3 regions of the Jeotgalibacillus sp. JSM ZJ347 genome follow, and region 2 is predicted to be linked to each of the others. Evidence: riboswitches for the same ligand, from Rfam matches in the RefSeq annotation. Region 2 holds a riboswitch; each other region holds the start of a gene.
What was found. A riboswitch is a leader RNA that binds a small molecule or an ion and turns the genes downstream of it on or off. The one in region 2 is predicted to bind thiamine pyrophosphate.

Region 1: it holds a riboswitch for thiamine pyrophosphate, as region 2 does, so the genes downstream of both, tenA (thiaminase II) here and thiT (energy-coupled thiamine transporter ThiT) in region 2, are expected to answer to the same signal.
Region 3: it holds a riboswitch for thiamine pyrophosphate, as region 2 does, so the genes downstream of both, ACH6CZ_RS06995 (YkoF family thiamine/hydroxymethylpyrimidine-binding protein) here and thiT (energy-coupled thiamine transporter ThiT) in region 2, are expected to answer to the same signal.

Annotation. Positions count from the first base shown of each region.
Region 1 is NZ_JBISEN010000009.1:28,177-34,689, reverse strand. Features, by position in the region: gene lipA (lipoyl synthase) at 1-861, shown strand, start outside; TPP riboswitch at 876-981, shown strand; gene tenA (thiaminase II) at 1,259-1,945, shown strand; gene thiM (hydroxyethylthiazole kinase) at 1,938-2,702, shown strand; gene thiD (bifunctional hydroxymethylpyrimidine kinase/phosphomethylpyrimidine kinase) at 2,699-3,523, shown strand; gene thiE (thiamine phosphate synthase) at 3,513-4,157, shown strand; gene thiW (energy coupling factor transporter S component ThiW) at 4,154-4,639, shown strand; gene ACH6CZ_RS15625 (PAS domain-containing protein) at 4,783-6,237, shown strand; gene ACH6CZ_RS15620 (Fic/DOC family protein) at 6,274-6,513, opposite strand, start outside.
Region 2 is NZ_JBISEN010000008.1:64,581-71,093, forward strand. Features, by position in the region: gene ACH6CZ_RS15450 (tryptophan-rich sensory protein) at 1-9, shown strand, start outside; gene ACH6CZ_RS15455 (hypothetical protein) at 79-414, shown strand; gene map (type I methionyl aminopeptidase) at 449-1,201, opposite strand; gene thiT (energy-coupled thiamine transporter ThiT) at 1,679-2,251, opposite strand; TPP riboswitch at 2,364-2,466, opposite strand; gene ACH6CZ_RS15470 (FUSC family protein) at 2,576-3,598, shown strand; gene metH (methionine synthase) at 3,825-6,513, opposite strand, start outside.
Region 3 is NZ_JBISEN010000002.1:216,019-222,531, forward strand. Features, by position in the region: gene phnD (phosphate/phosphite/phosphonate ABC transporter substrate-binding protein) at 1-582, opposite strand, end outside; gene ACH6CZ_RS06980 (energy-coupling factor transporter transmembrane component T family protein) at 848-1,543, opposite strand; gene ACH6CZ_RS06985 (ABC transporter ATP-binding protein) at 1,515-2,867, opposite strand; gene ACH6CZ_RS06990 (ECF transporter S component) at 2,887-3,459, opposite strand; gene ACH6CZ_RS06995 (YkoF family thiamine/hydroxymethylpyrimidine-binding protein) at 3,452-4,042, opposite strand; TPP riboswitch at 4,124-4,227, opposite strand; gene ACH6CZ_RS07000 (helix-hairpin-helix domain-containing protein) at 4,515-4,697, opposite strand; gene ACH6CZ_RS07005 (hypothetical protein) at 4,715-5,215, opposite strand; gene ACH6CZ_RS07010 (ring-cleaving dioxygenase) at 5,377-6,354, shown strand.

The DNA of each region.
Region 1 (6,513 bases), on a different contig from region 2:
AAGAAAATGATGCGTGAGAAGAAGCTGAATACAGTATGTGAAGAGGCGAAGTGTCCGAATATTCACGAATGCTGGAGTGAGCGTAAAACGGCGACATTTATGATTCTTGGGGATACGTGTACGAGAGCATGTCGCTTTTGTGCAGTGAAAACAGGTCTGCCGAATGAGCTTGACTGGGGCGAGCCTGAACGTGTGGCAGAGTCTACTGAAATGATGGGCTTAAAACACGTCGTTGTCACAGCGGTTGCGCGTGATGACTTGAATGACGGGGGCGCTGCAGTATTTGCTGAGACAGTCCGTGCGATTCACCGCCGTCTGCCAAGCTGTACAGTCGAAGTATTACCTTCAGATATGAAAGGTGATTATGAAAGCCTTCATACACTAATGGATGCAGAGCCGGATATTTTCAACCACAATATCGAAACGGTTCGCCGTCTGACGAAAAGAGTACGTGCGCGTGCGATGTATGACCGTTCACTTGAACTGCTTGCACGTGTAAAAGAAATTGCGCCGAATATCCCGACAAAATCAAGTATCATGGTTGGTCTTGGTGAAACGAAGGAAGAGCTGATTGAAGCGATGGATGATCTGCGTGCACACAATGTAGATATCCTGACACTTGGTCAGTACCTGCAGCCAACGAAAAAGCATCTTGATGTTGTGCGTTATTATCACCCGGATGAATTCGCAGAGCTGAAGGAAATTGCCCTTTCTAAAGGATTCAAGCATTGTGAAGCAGGTCCAATGGTTCGTTCTTCATACCATGCGGACGAGCAGGTAAGTGAAACGTCTGCACAGCGCCGGATCAAGTATTTAAAGGGCGTTGAAGCAGATGGCAGAACAGTAGACAATCTGCAGTAATAATTGAATAGAATAACACCCACTGGGGGAGCCGGTTAAACCGGCTGAGACGGACTGTTGTCCGGACCCTTTGAACCTGATCTGGATCATACCAGCGTAGGGAAGTGGCCGTATATGCGAACCTTTTAATATACGCCGCTTTCCAGAGAAATTGGAAGGCGGCGTTTTTTGTTGGTATTTGTAAAGTGGGCTGATAATTTCCGCTTCAGGGGGACGCTTTCTATGGCCGGGCGGTGAGCCAGCAGGCTGCGCCGTGCTCTGTCTCACCTGTCCCTTCCTGCCATAGGAGTCACCCCCTTACGCTACAATTATCAGCTGTTCAAATACAATAAATAGCTTAAATAATGTTTATTTAGTAAGCGTTTTGTCAGATTTATTATACGAAGGAGGAGAAATTATGACTTTTTGTTCAGATGTAAGAAAAGAGTGTAACGATCTTTGGGAAGCAAGCTTTGAGCACCCTTTTGTAAAAGGGATTGCTGAAGGGAGTTTGCCGCTTGATGTATTTAAGTTTTATGTGATGCAGGATGCATATTATTTAACGCATTTTGCAAAGGTACAGGCGATTGGTGCTGTGAAAGCAAAGGATCTGAAGACGACAAAAAGCTTTGCACATCACTCAGAGCAGACGTGTGCAGCTGAGCTTGCGCTGCATGAATCCTTTATGGAACTGCTTGGAGTGACAGATGAGGACTGGAGGCGTTTTGAGCCGTCTCCTACTGCTTATGCATATGTGTCCCATATGTACCGCTCAGCTAAAGGGGACCTGGCTGATGTGCTTGCTGCGATCCTGCCGTGCTACTGGCTCTACTATGAAATTGGTGAGCGTTTGAAGAATGAAAAGCCGGAGCACCCAATTTATCAAAAGTGGATTGAAACATATGGTTCTGAATGGTTCGGAGAGCTCGTAGAAGAACAAATTAACAGAATGAATGAACTGGCAGAGGATCTTTCAGACGAGAGAATCAAAGAATTAAAGGCTCACTTCAGCAGAAGCAGCTATTACGAGTTGAACTTCTGGGAGCAGGCATGGACGAAAGAAAGCTGGGCAATTCAATTAAAGGAGCGTGTCAAAAATGATTAAACAGCTAAGAGAAAAGAAGCCGCTGGTTCACTGTATAACGAACTACGTTGTCGCCAATTTTCAGGCGAATGGAATGTTAGCACTCGGTGCTTCACCGGTTATGGGGGATGAGCTTGAAGAAGTAGAGGAACTTACGTCTATTGCAGACGCACTATCGTTGAATATAGGAACACTTAATAAGCGATCAGTTGAGAGTATGATACATGCAGGCAGAGCAGCAAATAAAACAGGCATACCAGTTGTGCTTGATCCTGTAGGGGCCGGTGCAACCTCTTATCGACTCTCAGCTATTGATGAAATATTAAAGGGAGTTAAGATCACAGCTCTAAGGTGTAATGCAGGAGAACTTGCTGCCATTATGCGAAGAGATTGGTCTGCAAAAGGTGTTGATGCCGGGGAGGGTGATGCTGATCTTACTTCAATCGCTTTAGAAGCTGCTAGGACATATAACCTGATTATCGCTGTGACAGGTGCAGTTGATATCGTGACAGACGGTGAGGTTGTGCATGAGATCCAGGCAGGGCGTCAGATAATGTCTTCTGTTACCGGAATGGGTTGTTTACTTTCAAGTGTGACTGCAGCGTTTTTAACTGTTGAACAATCAGTTGATGCTGTAGCAGAGGCTGTTCAATTTTATGGTGAAGCAGGTGAAAAAGCAGCTGCTGTGTCATATCGTCCGGGGAGCTTTAAAACTGCGTTCCTTGACGCAGTGTATGAAATGAATGAGAGCAGATTTCAAAAAGGAGGCACACGATGAAGCAGGTACTAACAATTGCAGGTTCAGATTCAGGAGGCGGAGCAGGGATTCAGGCTGATATTAAAACATTTCAGGAACTGGGTGTATTTGGGACATCAGTTATAACTGCCGTCACAGCTCAAAATACGCTGGGGGTAAAAGACGTTGCTCCAGTACCGGTCGGCAATCTGGAAAAGCAGCTGCAGGCAGTGGGTGAAGACTTTGAGATTGCAGCGCTTAAAACCGGTATGCTGTTTGATGTTAAGACGATTCAGACGGTAGCAAAATATATTAAGTATTATGAATGGAAGCATTTGATTGTTGACCCGGTCATGATCGCTAAAGGAGGAGCCAGCCTGCTGCGGGAGGAGGCGAAGGATTCATTGATTGAAAATCTTTTGCCCCTTGCTGCTGTAGTCACTCCGAATATACCTGAAGCAGAAGCGTTAAGCGGTATCAGTATATCGGATGAAACGACAAGACGAATGGCTGCTGAGAAGATACTTGAAAGCGGCGCGCAGGGGGTGCTGGTGAAGGGAGGACACGGTGAAGATCCTGACTTTACCGAAGATTATTATCTCGACCAGTATGGTGGTTCATTAGTGCTAAGATCCTCACGTATTCCTACAAAGCATACACATGGTACAGGGTGCACATTTTCAGCTGCCCTTGCAGCAGAGTTCGCAAAAGGACAATCTATTGAAGATGCTTTCCTGACAGCGAAGAAATTTATTCAAAGTGCGATTGAGCATTCGTTAAATATAGGTGCGGGTCACGGACCGACGAACCACAGCGCGTACCGTCATTATGCACAAAAGGAGATGATCGGATATGTTCACTAAGCCTGCTGTTTATTTGATTTTTGGTACCCCGAATACCGGTCAGATGGATCCTCTCCTGCTTCTTGAGGAAGCATTGAAAGGAGGAATCAGCTATTTCCAGTTAAGAGAAAAGGGACCTGGCGCACTGACCGGTCAGCCTTTAAAGGAATTTGCACTGAAATGTCAGGCGCTGTGCCGTTTATATCATGTTCCTTTTATCATCAATGATCATGTTGACCTGGCCTGTGAAATTAGTGCTGATGGTATTCATGTTGGTCAGGAGGATACTTGTGCGCAAACTGTAAGAGCAAAAATCGGTCATAAGATGTTCCTTGGTGTTTCAGTACATTCACTTGAAGAAGCTGAACATGCAGTAGAAGATGGTGCTGATTATCTGGGCATGGGACCGATATACGGTACAAAAAGTAAGCCGGATGCAAAAGAACCTTCAGGTGTGGCTAAAATCATTCGTGTAAAGAACGAGTTTCCATATATTCCTGTTGTTGGCATTGGTGGAATCACTGCATCAAATGCAGGATCTGTATGGGAAGCTGGTGCTGAAGGTATTGCAGTCATATCAGCTGTTACAGAAGCAGAAAATGTTCAGCAGGAAGTTAAACGGCTGACTGCTTCTTATCGGAGGGAGAATGTATGAGTACCAAAAAGCTTGTTCTGATGGCCATGCTTGTTGCTATTGCAGTAGCAGGTTCGGCATTTGTCTCATTTCCGGCAGGTGTCGCAAGAGCTTATCCAGTACAGCATGCAATCAACGTCATGGCAGGCGTATTATTTGGCCCGGGTCCGGCCGTTGCAATCGCTTTTGTGACGGGACTGATTCGCATATTAACCGGAACAGGATCACTTCTTGCATTTCCAGGAGGCATGATCGGTGCAGCTCTTGCAGGTCTGTTTTACTTATGGAGTGGGCGCGTCTGGTTGGCAGCGGCCGGTGAAATAATAGGAACAGGGGTCATTGCGTCACTTGTCGCAGTTCCTTATGCAGCCATTTTAATGGGTACTGAAGCCGGGTTCTTTTATTTTATGCCGGCATTTCTCGCTTCAAGTATCAGTGGTGCAGTAATTGGGGTAGTTACATCTAAAAAAATGAAAAATGCTGCTTTCTCACTTCATAATTAAAAGATAGATTTTTAATCCATCTTTCCTTGATATCACTGGGATGAAGGGGCTTTTGACAATTTTTTTATAAAGAATTTGTCAATTTCCCCTTTTCAAATATACCCAATGCGCGTATTATGATTAGTAAAAAAAGGAACAGAATTATGCCCTATTCAGACTCCTTAGCAATTGAAAATATTATCGCTGCTGTCGACCATCACCTCGCCGTTGCTTTTATTGATCTTCACGGTCGCTTTGAGTTTGTAAATGAAAATTTTTGTGAAACTACACAGTATTCAGAAGAAGAGCTGATGAATGCTCATTTTTCAATGCTACTTCATCCCGATTATAGTGTTAACCAACTGAACGATGCATTAAAGCAGATCAGACAGGGGCGTCTCTGGCAGGGTGAGATGTTGAACCAAAAGAAAGATGGATCACCGCTGTGGGTAAACTCTACAATTGTACCAATGTTTGACGACGAAGGAAGACCTTTTCGTTATTTCATTTATAAAGTAGACGTTACTGATAAAATAGAAATGAAAGAAAAGCTGGATGAAACCGAAGAAAAACTTAGGCTAACGGTTAGTGAAATGAATTACCTGAAACATGTGCTGGACCAATCTTCTATGGTCACGATTATAGATCGTAATCGTACGATTCTATACCTAAATGAACGTGCTGCAGAATTAATGAAACGATCCCCTCTCGAGATTATTGGGAAACCGGTGGACAATTTAAATGCGAGGTGTCATCCGGATTCGTTTTATGATGAGATGTGGGAAACACTTTATCGTGGAGAGATCTGGAGCGGAGATATTCAGACGAAAGATAAAGAAGGTGAAACGAAATGGACCAGCACGCGTGTTTTTCCGATGATAGGTCCATCAGGTGAAGCAACCCGTTTTATTTTTGTCAGCCAGGATATTACCCAGGCAAAAGAAGCAGAGCAGCTTGTGCTGCGGTCTGAAAAGTTATCCGTATTAGGTGAACTCGCTGCCGGTATCGCACATGAGATCAGAAATCCGCTCACTTCTTTAAAAGGTTTTACTGCCTTACTTGAAGAAGGTGAAACGTCAACTGAGAAAAAAGCATATTTATCCGTATTGAAATCAGAAATTGACCGTATAGAATATACGGTCAATGAATTAATGATGCTTGCAAAGCCGCAGAAGTCTGAAATGAGACTTGTAAAGATTGAAGAGCTCGTCCGCAGCGTGTGTGCTTTCCTTCAACCGGAGCTTACGATGAAAAATATTGAGTTAAGCTGTGATGGAAAAAAATCGACTGCCGAAGTGTTATGTGAATCCAATCAGATTAAGCAGGTTGTCATGAATGTATTGAAAAATGCAATCGAAGCCATGAAACAGGGTGGACGCATTCATGTCTCTTATCTTTATCATGAAAAGACAATGTCCATTGTGGTGGAGGATGATGGCGAGGGGATGAGTGAAGAGGTGCTAAAAAAGATTGATACACCTTTTTTTACGACCAAACAGACAGGGAATGGTCTCGGGATCCCGATGTGTCAGAATATCATGAAGCTCCATCGTGGAGAAATGAAAATATCGAGCACGCCTGGTGCGGGGACGACCGTTGAACTTATATTACCGTATTAAAAAAACGTTCAGCTTATACTAAAAGCTGAACGTTTTTTAGATTATTTTATCAGTGAAGCTGATTGTCTGTTTGAAAAGCTGTTCCAGGTCTGACAGGTCCGTCACCGACCTGATCATGGCGTTAATATACTCAGTCCGGTCAAGCTGATCATACTGCCACTCAATGCCTCTTGAACGGGCATATTCGTGAAGAAAAGAGCGGATTGTCCGTCCGTTTCCTTCACGGAAAGGGTGGAGCATGTTCAGTTCGGATTTAAAATAAGCAAGCCTGTTAGC
Region 2 (6,513 bases):
TTCAAATAATCAACGGCACACTCACCTTTCAACTAGGTTAGAATAGTGAAAGAAGTTTCTTTGAAGAGAGGGTTTATGTTGGACGGGCAATTACTATTTGCAATGTTTCTGGTCACACTGCTGGTGGGACCAATATTAATGACGATCTCAATCGTGTTTGGAATCAGAAAAAAAGTGAAGTGGCTCTGGATCACGAATGTATTTTTCCTTGTATTTTCATTTGTAATTGCAGCCTACTATGTGCTGCAGATTGACCAGATTGCCACTCAGAACCCCACGCCTGGAGGAAGCGGAGTACTTGTGATGCTATTAATCTCATCATGGATTTCAGTTCCAACAGCATTATCATTCTTCCTGCTTGCAGCTGCCATTTTTATGGAGCAGCGCCGGAAAACAAAACTGAATCAGGCATAACAAAAGGACTTGTGGTGATCACAAGTCCTTTTGTTTATGCTTTTTTAGATTCTGTTAAAATCAGTGGTTCGCCCTTTGTAATCACGATTGTATGCTCAATCTGTGCAACCAGGCTGCCATCCGGTGTCTTATACGTCCAGCCGTCATTCTGTTCTTCAACGAAATCTGCCCCTGAAGAAATAAACGGTTCAAATGCAAGTACGGTCCCTTCCTTTAACAACTCATTATCCCACGGATCATGATAGTTCAGGATATGGTCCGGCGCTTCATGCAGCGACTTTCCAACACCGTGACCTGTCAGGTTCGTAATCACCTGATAGCCATTTTGCTTTGCCACACGGGATACTGTTTTTCCGAGCTGGCTCTTTTTAGAACCTGCTTTTGCTTTCTTAAGTGCAAGTGTAAAAGCCTGTTCTGCAGTTGCGCACAGCTTTTCAAGTTCAGCATTTTCACCTACAACAAAAGAAATACCTGTGTCAGCAAAATACCCATCCAGAGAGCCTGAAACATCAATGTTTACAAGGTCCCCGTCCTTAATCACCCGGTCACCCGGGATACCGTGCGCTACTTCATCATTTACACTAATACATGTATAACCAGGGAAATCATATTCACCTTTTGGACCTGAAATGGCACCATATTGCTCAAATTTCTGCTTACCGATCTCATCAAGCTCAGCAGTTGTTACACCGGGCTTGGTTGCTGCACGCATGTCATCGCGGATCTCAGCAACAATGGCGCCGATCTTTTTCAGCGCTTCTAATTCTTCATTCGTCTGTACGATCATACCGATTCTCTCCTTGCTTTATAATGGTTCACTATATCATATGTATGGTGGGGAATGCATGAAAGATGCTATTTATTCTATAACCGTTTAATTTCCGCTTCAGGGGGACGCTTTCCGTGGCCGGGCGGTGAGCCAGCAGGCTTCGCCATGCTCTGTCTCACCTGTCCCTTCCTGCCACAGGAGTCGCCCCCTTACGCTCCACTTAAACTATGTATTTCTTCCTTTAAGATAGTAAACCAAATAATATTTTGTAGTTAGTAAAATATACACCACCACTAAAAATCTAAAAAAAGATGGCGTTTGTGTTAAAAGCCATCTTCTTTTTAATATTAAATTTAGGTTCATTGAAGCGTAAGGCTGCGACTCCGAGACGATTAGAGGGAAGCCGAGACCCTACAGCCGAAGGCGAGGAGGTTTGGCAACCTCCGTCTGGAAAGCGTCCGCCTGAAGCGTAAATGAACCGGTTCTTTAAATAATTCAGGCACTTGTCATCTGACGGTTTGTCGCAACTCTTGGCACTGAAATCAGCAGCGTTGCAAGGACAATGGATGTTAGAATGAACGCAGGACCCATGTAAGAGCCGTTATAGCCAAGTGAGAATAACCAGGCCGGTACACCTTCACTGCCTGATCCAAAGAAGATCACGCCGGCAAGGAAATGACAGATAAATCTCAGCAGCGCGCCAATAAATACGCCAACTGTAATAAAGACTGCCGCTTTTTTCATTGAGCCTTCCTCAAGTGAACGCTTCACAACACCTGCAAACAGCCCTGCAAATCCAATCACAGTGAATGCCAGCGGATAATCAAGAATCCCCTGAACCGGATCAATAATATAAGCACCAAACATTGTCTGCAGCAGCCCTACCAGAAATCCTGTCAGCAGTCCGCCTTTCAGACCCCAGCGGAATGCCATCAATACGATTGGTACCATCACAAAACTGATAGATCCTCCCTGTGGCCAGAGACTGAATGAAAACTGGTCCAGGATAATGCCGATTGCTGAAAAAATCGCAACCTCCACTAAAAATAATAACTTCTTACGCTCCATTTACATCTTCCTCCTTTTGCGAAATTGATGCAGCTCGCACAGAGGGGAATTCAACGGGCCTTTAAAAATATAAAAAGGCCCCTGGGGATAGAAACCCAGAGACCTTGAAAAAGTCCGTTTCCATCCACATTCCTGCGTAAGCATTAACTTACAGGTTCGAAGGGTCTGAACAGATCTGTTCACTCTCAGCCAATATGGCTCCCCTTGTGGAAATTGCATCTGTTAATATTGTAACCCATATTTTGAATCATGTCATCTTCTCCACATTTTGTATGCTATACTATTACACGTCTAATTTACTAAGATAGGAGGTTCCCGAATCACATGCATTGGCTGAAAAAAAGATTTATTGGCGGCAGAATTTTAAAGACGGGTGTCGCAGTATTTATTACTGCCCTGATCTGTCAGCTATTCAATTTACCTGTGGTCTTCGCTGTTATTACCGCAATTGTAACGATTGAACCGACAGCTGCCGATTCAATTAAAAAGGGCATGATCCGCTTTCCGGCATCTGCGATCGGGGCCTCCATTGCAATGCTTGCCACTTTTTTACTTGGAGATACAGCAATTACATATACAATCTCAGCAGTACTGACAATCTGGATCTGCTATAAGCTGAAGCTTGATGCAGGTATGCTGGTTGCGACACTGACAGCAGTGGCCATGATACCCGGTACAGAAGATCACTTTTTGCTTGAATTTATTAAAAGACTTGGTACTACCGGTATCGGAATTTTAACTTCCACACTCGTTAACTTTTTACTGATGCCGCCTAAATATAAAGATCAGATCCTAACACTCATTTCTAATGCACAGTCCAAGCTCACTCAGCTGCTGGCTGAAAGAATGAATGAACTGTTGGATCAGAAAGACTCGGCAATGAATCTTGAAACCGCCTCCAACCAGCTTCGCACCCAGCTTGACCGCGCAGAAATGTTCTGCAGGTTCCAGCTTCAGGAATGGCACTACCATTCTTATAAACGCGAGGAAATGAACGAAATTCAGATGCTGCAAAAGAAGATTTATCTGCTCAGGCAGCTGTCTTTTCATTTAGCAAATCTGATCTCGCTGCCTTCAGATGATGCACCTGATTGGTCGATTGAAGAAAAACAGGCAGTCCGGACACTTGTCTCACAGCTGAATAACCGGATCATTAGAACAGGCCAACAGGAGCCAATGGACGCCGATGCGCTGGCTTTGCTCCGTCATGAACTGAAGGGTGAGACGGATGAAGACGAGCTGCCGGATAAAAGTTATATTTATTTTGAATTATTAACGATTCACGCATTGCTGAAGAAGCGCAGATCGTTTGTTAAGGTACCGAGCGCGAGACCGGAAGAACTTTAATTTTGGAAAATGCGAGAAGCCGGGGATTGCTCCCCGGCTTGTTTCATTGAATAAACCAGTTTTGCGTTTATGAGTCAATAGTCACGAAGTGTCGAAGTGTACCTATTAAGCGTCGAACATCACTGTGTAAACAGCGAACACCACATGTTTACTCTCGAACATGCCTAAGCGAACGCCGAACATTAGCCGACGAACGCCGAACCACAGAACCATCGCGCAAGCACTACTACATCACATTAAAATACCTTGCATCAGGGTGCGCAAACACAATCGCTGATACGCTCGCTTCAGGCTCCATCATAAAGCCATCTGTCAGCTGGACCCCGATTTCCTCAGGGCTGATCAGCTTAAACAACTTCTCCTGATCTTCAAGCTCCGGACATGCAGGATACCCGAATGAGAAGCGCTGCCCCTGGTATTTAGCACTGAAGCGCTCCTGCATCGTAAAGTCAACAGGATCCGGGAAGCCCCAGCGGTCTCTCATCTGCTGGTGTAAGAGCTCTGCAAATCCTTCTGCTGTTTCAAGCGCAAGTGCCTGAAGTGCGTGACTTTCAAGGAATCTTCCTTCCTCTTTATAATGCTGTGCTTTTTCACGGATCCCTCTGCCTGCTGTGACGGTAAAGAATCCGACGTAATCCATTACGCCACTCTCTTTTGAACGAAGGTAATCAGCAAGACACAGATGTGGCGCTCTTGGCTGACGCGGAAATGTAAAACGTTCTATCTCCTGACCGGTTTCAGGGTGATAGATGATGACATCATCCCCTTCGCTCTGTGCCGGGAAGAACTGATACACCGCTGCAGGCGTAATCAATCCTTCTTGCTTCACATTCTGAATCAGGTGATCCACTGTTTCTTTTATCTTCAACGTCTTTTCATCCTTTTCTTCAAGCAGTCTTGAGATTTTACCTTTTACACCTAAATGGTGACCGAGAAGCATCTGCATATTGATATAGGCTTCAACGTGCGCCACTGAGTATGAGCTGATGACGTGACGTGTTGTATCATTTGGCACAAATACAGGTGCTTCTGCTACTGGAGGCTTCTCAAGCACACCGACTGCTGTTTCCTTGGTTGGTCTTGGTTCCTGTGACTGAAGCTTTTCCTGCTTTGCAAGGATTTCTTCACTCAGCTTTGCACGTTCAAGTTTATCCTGAAGCTGATTTGCAAGGCTGAGTCCGTTCATTGCGTCTTTTGCGTACAGGACAAGCCCATCGTAATGATTTGAGATCTTTGTATCGACAAATTTACGTGACAGCGCTGCACCACCTACAAGGATCGGTACCTCAAGTCCTTTTTCACGCATATCACCGGCTGTAATCACCATCTGCTGGGCTGATTTAACAAGCAGACCTGACAGCCCGACAATATCCGGCTTCTCACGTTCAATCGCTTCGATTAATTCAGGCGGTGTTACTTTAATGCCAAGGTCTACCACATCATATCCATTATTACTTAAAATAATCTCAACGAGGTTTTTACCGATATCATGGACATCACCTTTTACAGTCGCAAGAATGACTTTTCCTTTAGATGACGAGTCATCTGACGCTTCCATATGCGGCTCTAAAAAGGCAACTGCTGCTTTCATGACTTCAGCACTCTGGAGCACTTCAGCAACGATCAGCTGGTTGTCATTGAACAGTCTGCCGACTTCCTTCATGCCTGTCATCAGCGGTCCATTGATAATCGACAGCGGTTCATCAAACGCTGTAAGCGCGATTTCAAGGTCAGGCAGCAGGCCTTCTTTTGTGCCTTCCACTACATAATAGGCAAGTCTTTCATCAAGCGTCATATCCGGCAGGTCAGATAACGTTTCCTTCTTTTTACCGCGGTAAAAAGCTGTAAATGCTGCAAGTGTTTCATCCGTCGTTTCAAATAACAGCTGTTCAGCCATTTTGACTTCTTCAGGATCAATCGAAGCAAAACGCTCCAGCTTCTCTGTATTCACAATCGCATAATCAAGTCCTGCGAGCGTGCAATGGTAGAGGTAGACTGCATTTAACACTTCACGGCCAACTGGTGGAAGTCCGAATGAAACGTTACTGACACCAAGCACTGTCTGCGTTTTCGGGAATGCTTCTTTAATCAGGCGGATCCCTTCAACCGTTGCATTGGCAGAACCGATATACTGTTCATCACCTGTTCCGACAGGGAAGACAAGTGGATCAAAAATAATATCTGTCGGGTCTACACCGTAGTCTTCTGTTAAGATTTTGTACGAGCGCTCTGCAATTTCAAGCTTTCTTTCAGCGGAAACGCCCATTCCTTTTTCATCGATTGTCCCTACCACAAGCGCCGCACCATACTGCTTTGCAAGAGGCACGACCGCATCAAAGCGTTCAAGTCCATCCTCAAGGTTGATCGAGTTGATAATTGATTTCCCTTGTGAATAGCGCAGCGCTTTTTCAATAACAACCTCGTCTGTTGAATCGATGACTAGCGGTACTTTAACCTTTTTCACAACTTCCTGCATGAACACTTCCATATCCGCTTCTTCATCGCGGTCGGTGTCAGCCAGGCAGATATCAATAACATGGGCACCTTTTTTCACCTGTGCCCGGGCAATTTCAGAAGCCTCTTCAATTTTACCTTCTGCAATCAACCGCTTGAATTTACGTGACCCGATGACATTTGTACGTTCACCAATCATCAGTGGACGCATCGATGAGTCATCATAGATTAATGGCTCAATGCCTGAGACTGTATGCTCTTTTTTAGGCTTACGAGTGCGCGGTTCATAGTTTTCCATCGCTTCAGCAATGGCTTTAATATGTGCAGGCGTTGTCCCGCAGCACCCGCCGACAATGTTCAACCAGCCTTTTTCAGCAAATCCGCTCAGCTTTTTAGCGAGAGTTTCAGGCGTTTCATGATAAATACCTTCCTCATCGGGCAATCCAGCATTCGGATAACAG
Region 3 (6,513 bases), on a different contig from region 2:
TGTTGCGTCATGGGAGCCTGTAAATCTTACCGTGCTGAATTCATAGCTGTCTTCAGATTCATACACACCGCGGTCCTGCAGTTCAATGGAAGGGATCAGTGAGCCTGATGTTGAGTTCGGGTCACCAAAAGCAAAGTCAATTGCTGAAGGGTCACTTAGCAGATCTTCAATCGATTCAAACGGCTGGTCCTGATGTGTGATGATATATGAATTGTAGAATGGTTCACCATTTATAAGCTGCGTAATAATTGCTTTTGCATCGCTTTTTTCCTGCGCAATGACATAAGTCAGCGGTCCAAGGTAAGCCATATCGATCTGATCAAAATTCATTGCTTCAACAACACCGTTATAATCAGGGTAAACGTCAATTTCCGTTTCCCTGCCGAGTGCGTCAGTCAGCACTCCCTGGAGCTTGTTCATCGCGCCTTCCATTTCCCCTTCAGTCTGGGCAGGGATGACGCCGATTGTAAATGCTTCATCGGAGCTTCGTTGGTCTGTGTCCCCGTTTTCTTCATCATTGCTGCATGCGGCAAGCATGAATACAGCAGAGATTGCTGCAGCTGATAACATCATTTTTTTCATTTCTTGATTCCTCTTTTCGATCTGATTTTGAACAATAGTTAAATTCTATGCTTATTTTGGTGAGGTGTAAAGATTTTGTGAAGCGGCTGGTTCGTAGAAAATGATGAGATGTTCACAGAATAGAGGATCATGTTCTTAGAAAAATAGATTATGTTCTCAGAAAAACAAGGATTGTCCATAGAAAAACAGCTAATGTTCTTAGAAAAGTGTAAATAGACCCGGGCGAGCTTCATCCAAAAAACAGCCGGCCCGCGCCAGCTGTTTTTCAGAAAAGCCCTGCTGCCATACTCCCGCACAGCAGGACTAAAAATAATCCTATCCCAGCCACGTCAGCACGGCCGACAGAAATCTTCCGGTAAAAGTCGCGATTGCCTTCGCCGGTAAAACCGCGTGCTTCCATTGCAAATGCCGTCCGTTCCGCTTTTCGCACAGCACCAGCGAGCATTGGGATCAGCACATGACGCATCGCGATCACTCTTTTAACAGGAGACTTAGGTACTTCAAGACCCCGCAGCTGCTGCGCCTGACGGATCTGGAAGAATTCATCTTTTAGTACAGGCAGGAACTGATAACCAACGAGTATGCTGTAGGCAATCTTTGGTGACAGCTTCAGCTGCTGCATGAGACTCAAAATGAAATCAACCGGTTTTGTTGTAAAGACAAATAGCAGAGACAAACTTGAAAACGCCAGCACCCGGAAGCTGAGTGATAATGCTGTACCAAGCGTGCTGTCTTCATTTCCAAAAACGAGTGTTGTCCAGAAGTAGCCGACTGCGCCAAGCAGGAAGGGTATCATCATCAGACTCCATGCTTTCCATGAAACGTTTGCGAAAAGCAGTTGAATCAGCACCACCCCAGTGAAAAATACAAGCGGTGTCCACGGATTAAAAAAGAAAGCCATCACAACCATTGAAACAGTGATTGCAACAAATTTAACCGAAGGATTCATATGGTTGATCATGAACTTCACCTCCGGACGGCGGGCATAAGCGGTGTTTCTCAAGCAGTTGCTGATCCTGCCAGGCTTTATGAGGAGTAAATGGACCACTTAGGCTTCCTGCGTGCAGTAACAGCAGTGAATCTGCCACGCGTTCTGCAAAATTCATATCATGCGTCACAATTAAGAATGTCATTCCTTCATTTGCCCGTGCCGTAATCAGGTTTTCAAGCTCCCGCAAAGCTGCTTGATCCTGGCCGGCAGTCGGCTCATCCATCACGATCACAGGCCGTCCGTCACAAAGCATGGCACCGATTGCAGTTCGTCTTTTTTGTCCATGACTGACTGCAAAAGGGTTAGCGTCCCTTACTTCATTAAGGTACAATCGCTCAAGAATATCTTCTGCATGTTGACCGCCACCAAATAAAAGCTCTTCACGAACTGATTTTGTCAAAAATAAAAATTCAGGCGACTGGGGCACGTAACCGATTCTTTTCGGATCGACAGTTCCTCCGGTGGATTTTAATCCGCATAAAGCCTTTAGCAGCGTTGATTTACCGCTGCCGTTTGGACCTGCTAGTACAGCAATTTCACCTTTTTTCAAATTGAGAGTAGCCGGCGAGACGATTGGCTCTACAGCCAGTTCTTTAGCAGAGAGCACAACTTCATCAGATTGTAGGGGCACTCTGGCGATTGAAGGTTCCACCGGTTTTGCTTCGACCATCTGCCATTCCCGGTCAAAGAAGTCATCCCACAAAGCAGCCTGATGATCAATCGCAATCACTGTCAGGTTTCTGGATTCATGAAGTCCGCGTAGCCAGGCGACAAACTCCTGAGCGGTCACCGGATCTAAATGTGTGAGTGGTTCATCAAGCAGTAGAATCTCAGGTTCCAGTACCCATGCACAGGCAGTTGCAACGCGCTGCTTCTGTCCGCCTGAAAGTGTCTGGATCACGGAATCCCTGAAGGCTTCAAGGCCTGTTTCTTTTAACACCTTTTGAATGCGGTGATTGATCTGAGCTGCTGGCACTTTCACATTTTCAAGTGTAAAAGCAAGCTCCTCTTCAACGGTCTGCATGCAAAACTGGCTGTCAGGATCCTGAAAAACAGTCGCAATCCGCTGATTAATTTCACCCGGCTCATAGTCAGCAGCCGCTTTACCAAACAGCTTGATCTGTCCGGAGACAATACCGTCACAGTTTTCAGGATAAAGCCGGTTGAGCAGGTATAAAAGAGAAGACTTTCCGCACCCGCTCGGACCTGTGATCACCACACGTTCACCCGCCTGAACATTGAAATGTACCTCTTTAAAAACAGTCCGTTCATCATCAGGAAATCGAAATGACACATCCTCCAAAGAGATGACATTATGCATGTACATCACGCTTAGTAATGGCATAGCCTCTCAGTGAGCCTGTTGCAAGCAGTGCGTCAACCAGATATTTACCGCCTACTCCTGCAATAATCGCGCCACTCATTACACGAATCACAAACATCAGTAATACATATTCAGTGCTGAGTGCTGCAAATCCACCCAGTAAGTAACCATACACAAAGCTGAATACTGCAGCCCCTGCTCCGGCCATCATATAAATGCCGAGGTTGAAATGACGATATCTTGTGGCTGCGAAAACTGCTTCTGCTCCCAGCCCCTGTATGACACCTGCTAAAATCAGACGGGGGCCGACTGCATTCCCAAGCATCACTTCAATCGCAGCAGCCATCGTCTCAGGAATGACTGCAGCGCCAGGCTTTCGGATGATCGCCATCACGATAATAGACACAATAAACCAGATCCCAAAGATCCACTCATAAGCAATCGGACCAATGAGTGAAGCCCAGATGTTTCCGACATGTAAGAACAATAGGTAAATAATGCCGAACACAACCGCAAACAGCGACATCATGACAACTTCTTTCAGTTTCCAGTTCTTAAGCATGATGATTCCCCTTATGAGACGGACTGTTGATACTCATTGAAACAGTCATCACTAAATGACGGTGTTCGTCAGACCTTGCTTTGCCAAACGTCTCCTCGTAAAAATCAAATACGTCATGAATATCTCCATGAATGCCGCTTGCATAATGCATGGAGTCATTGAAAACACCACGCTCCTTTGCGCGATCCACTTCCCGGTAAATGACACTCATGTAATCAGGGTTATTCATCGGATACAGCGCAAATTGTGAAGAAACGTACTGTCTTGTTTCATCCTGGTTATGCACGTTCGGATCAACGTCCATATAAGAATCACCTGCAGTATCACCAGGACAGCCGGCTGAAAAAGTTGCATTGATCGCAACATGTTCACCCGTTTTTGCAGCATGCAGCGTAATCGCTTTGATCACATTAAATACATGCTGTTCCTGTCCACGGATCACAGTTGAGACGTCATCTGTATGCTTCCAGACGCCCGTCAGATCTGTTGCCTCCAGCGCGCCTTTTATGACAGGGATAAAATCTCCGGTCATTGGGTGCAGCGAAAAGCGGCACCCCACAATGTTGCTAGTTCCACATTCCATTTTGTATTCCTCCCAAGAGCAGTTTTTGCACAAAAAAAGACCACATCTGCGAAAGATGTAGCCACTGCTCCTGATATAAAAAGAGAAGTCACTACACTTCCTCACGCAGGTATTATCCTGATCGAGTCATAAGGGATCGGAGCTATTGCTCACATCTCAGCTAATTCGCACCCCTAGTGCAGATAACGGTATTTAATTTTCTATGCACGACCACTATATCACCAGAGAATGGAATGTGCAACACCTCTAAAAACTAATTATAACCATATTATACCTTTTTATTAAAAAATCATTCCCTTGGTTCAAAAATGAGAACGCCAATAATTGCAATCACGAGGCTAAATAATACGGAGTAAAACCAGTGCCTGCCCTGCATCGTGTTATTGAGGATATTCATCAGGGCGCTGATACAAAAAGTAATAAAAAACACAAAAAGGATTAGTATGATGGTCATCATATGAATCGTCACCTCTTACGTATTTTTAAAAGAACCACCGGCTTCTTTCAACTGTCTGATTGTTTTTGGTCCAACGCCGTGAAGGGTAACCAGCTCGTTTTCAGTGTACTTGCTAATATCATCCATCGTTTTAATACCTGCCTGAGCGAATGCGCGCTGAGAGGGTTTGCTTAAGTTAGACGGTAATTCGGTCGTCATAGATGCATGTCTCCTTTTTAAAAAAGCATGGTTGGCAGTTCTTCAAGACGCTGGTCAGTGCTGCGTGTGATCTTAAGTGAATACCCGGGCTTCGAATGTGCACTTCCTCGAACAGTAAGTGTTCTTTTGCGGTCCGCCATTTCGATCGTCAGCCACTTCCGGCCGGATTCTGAGGTTTTAATACACTCTGAAACTTCGCTTGCTGTCAGTAAGATGATTTCAGTGTTCTGAAGGTCTTCTTCACCACAGATAAACGCAAACAGGTATTGGTTGTCATGCTGGCTGCGAAGTGTTTTTTCCATTTCTGTATCGTAAAAGGAGAAGGTCCAGATACGCGATTCTTTTTTAAAACGGGGGGTAAACGAGTATTTTGCATAGATGAAATAGCTGTCTATCTCATTTTCAAGCGCATAGATTCTGCGATCCTGCCCGCCTTCTTTCATGACAGGTGAGAATCCGCGGTTAACGAGATGTGAAAGCAGCGCGCCAAAGTAAAAATCCACTTTCGGAATACTCATATCATTGCTCCTCCTTTCATGCTGTTACTCCTTATTATGAAGCACTTTCAGGTGGATTTACATTTTAAACACTTGAGCAGTCATAATTCTTGCATTCAATATGAAATCATTAGATGCTATGGGTATGAACATTGCACTGGAGGAGGCTCATGAATATGTCGATTAAAGCATTAAAAGGCATTCACCACGTTACTGCGATCACAAGCAGTGCTGAAAAAAATTACGAGTTTTTCACTTATGTACTTGGTATGAGGCTGGTTAAAAAAACAGTGAATCAGGATGATATCCAGACGTATCATTTGTTCTTTGCTGATGATACTGGAAATCCCGGTACAGATATGACGTTCTTTGATTTTCCTGGTATCCCAAAAGGAAATCACGGAACGAATGAAATTTCAAAAACATCTTTCCGCGTGCCGAGTGATGCTGCAATTGATTACTGGGAGAAGCGGTTTGACCGTTTGAATGTGAAGCATAAGGGTGTGCAGGAGCAGTTTGGTAAAAAGACGATTTCATTCGTTGACTTTGATGATCAGCAGTATCAGTTGATATCAGATGAAAACGATCAGGGTGTGGAAGCAGGGACCCCGTGGCAGAACGGACCTGTACCGCTTGAATATGCGATTGCAGGGCTTGGACCGTTATTTGTCCGCGTTGACCGCTTTGATTATTTTAAAGAAATGCTTGAAAAGGTATTGTTATTTAAAGAAACGGCCGCTGAACAGTCATTTCATTTATTTGAAGTAGGAGAAGGCGGAAATGGTGCCAGTGTGATTGTTGAGCACAACACCTTTTTACCGCAGGCGCAACAGGGCTTCGGCACGGTGCACCATGCAGCTTTCAGGCTTGAAGACAGAGAGATGCTCGATGAGTGGGACGAGCGTATGAAGAGCTTTGGCTTCCCGACATCGGGATTTGTCGATCGTTTCTTCTTTAAGTCACTTTATTCAAGAGTGGCGCCGCAGATTCTGTTTGAGTTTGCAACGGACGGTCCAGGGTTCATGGGTGATGAGCCATATGAGACGCTTGGAGAAAAGCTGTCGCTGCCACCGTTTTTCGAGCCAAAACGTGAAGAGATCGAAAGTAAGGTGCGGCCAATTGATACGGTGAGAAGCACGAAGACGTTTGAAAAAGAATAGTGATGCTGAGCCGGATATCTGATGGGGTATCCGGCTTTTTTGGTTTGGAGCTGATGGATACGGCATTATAAACTTGGAATTGCTGCCGTAAGCAGGCTTGATTGCTACAAGTTGTCGTGGGATTACTACAAGTTCCCGGGTGTATCGCTACAACCTTAG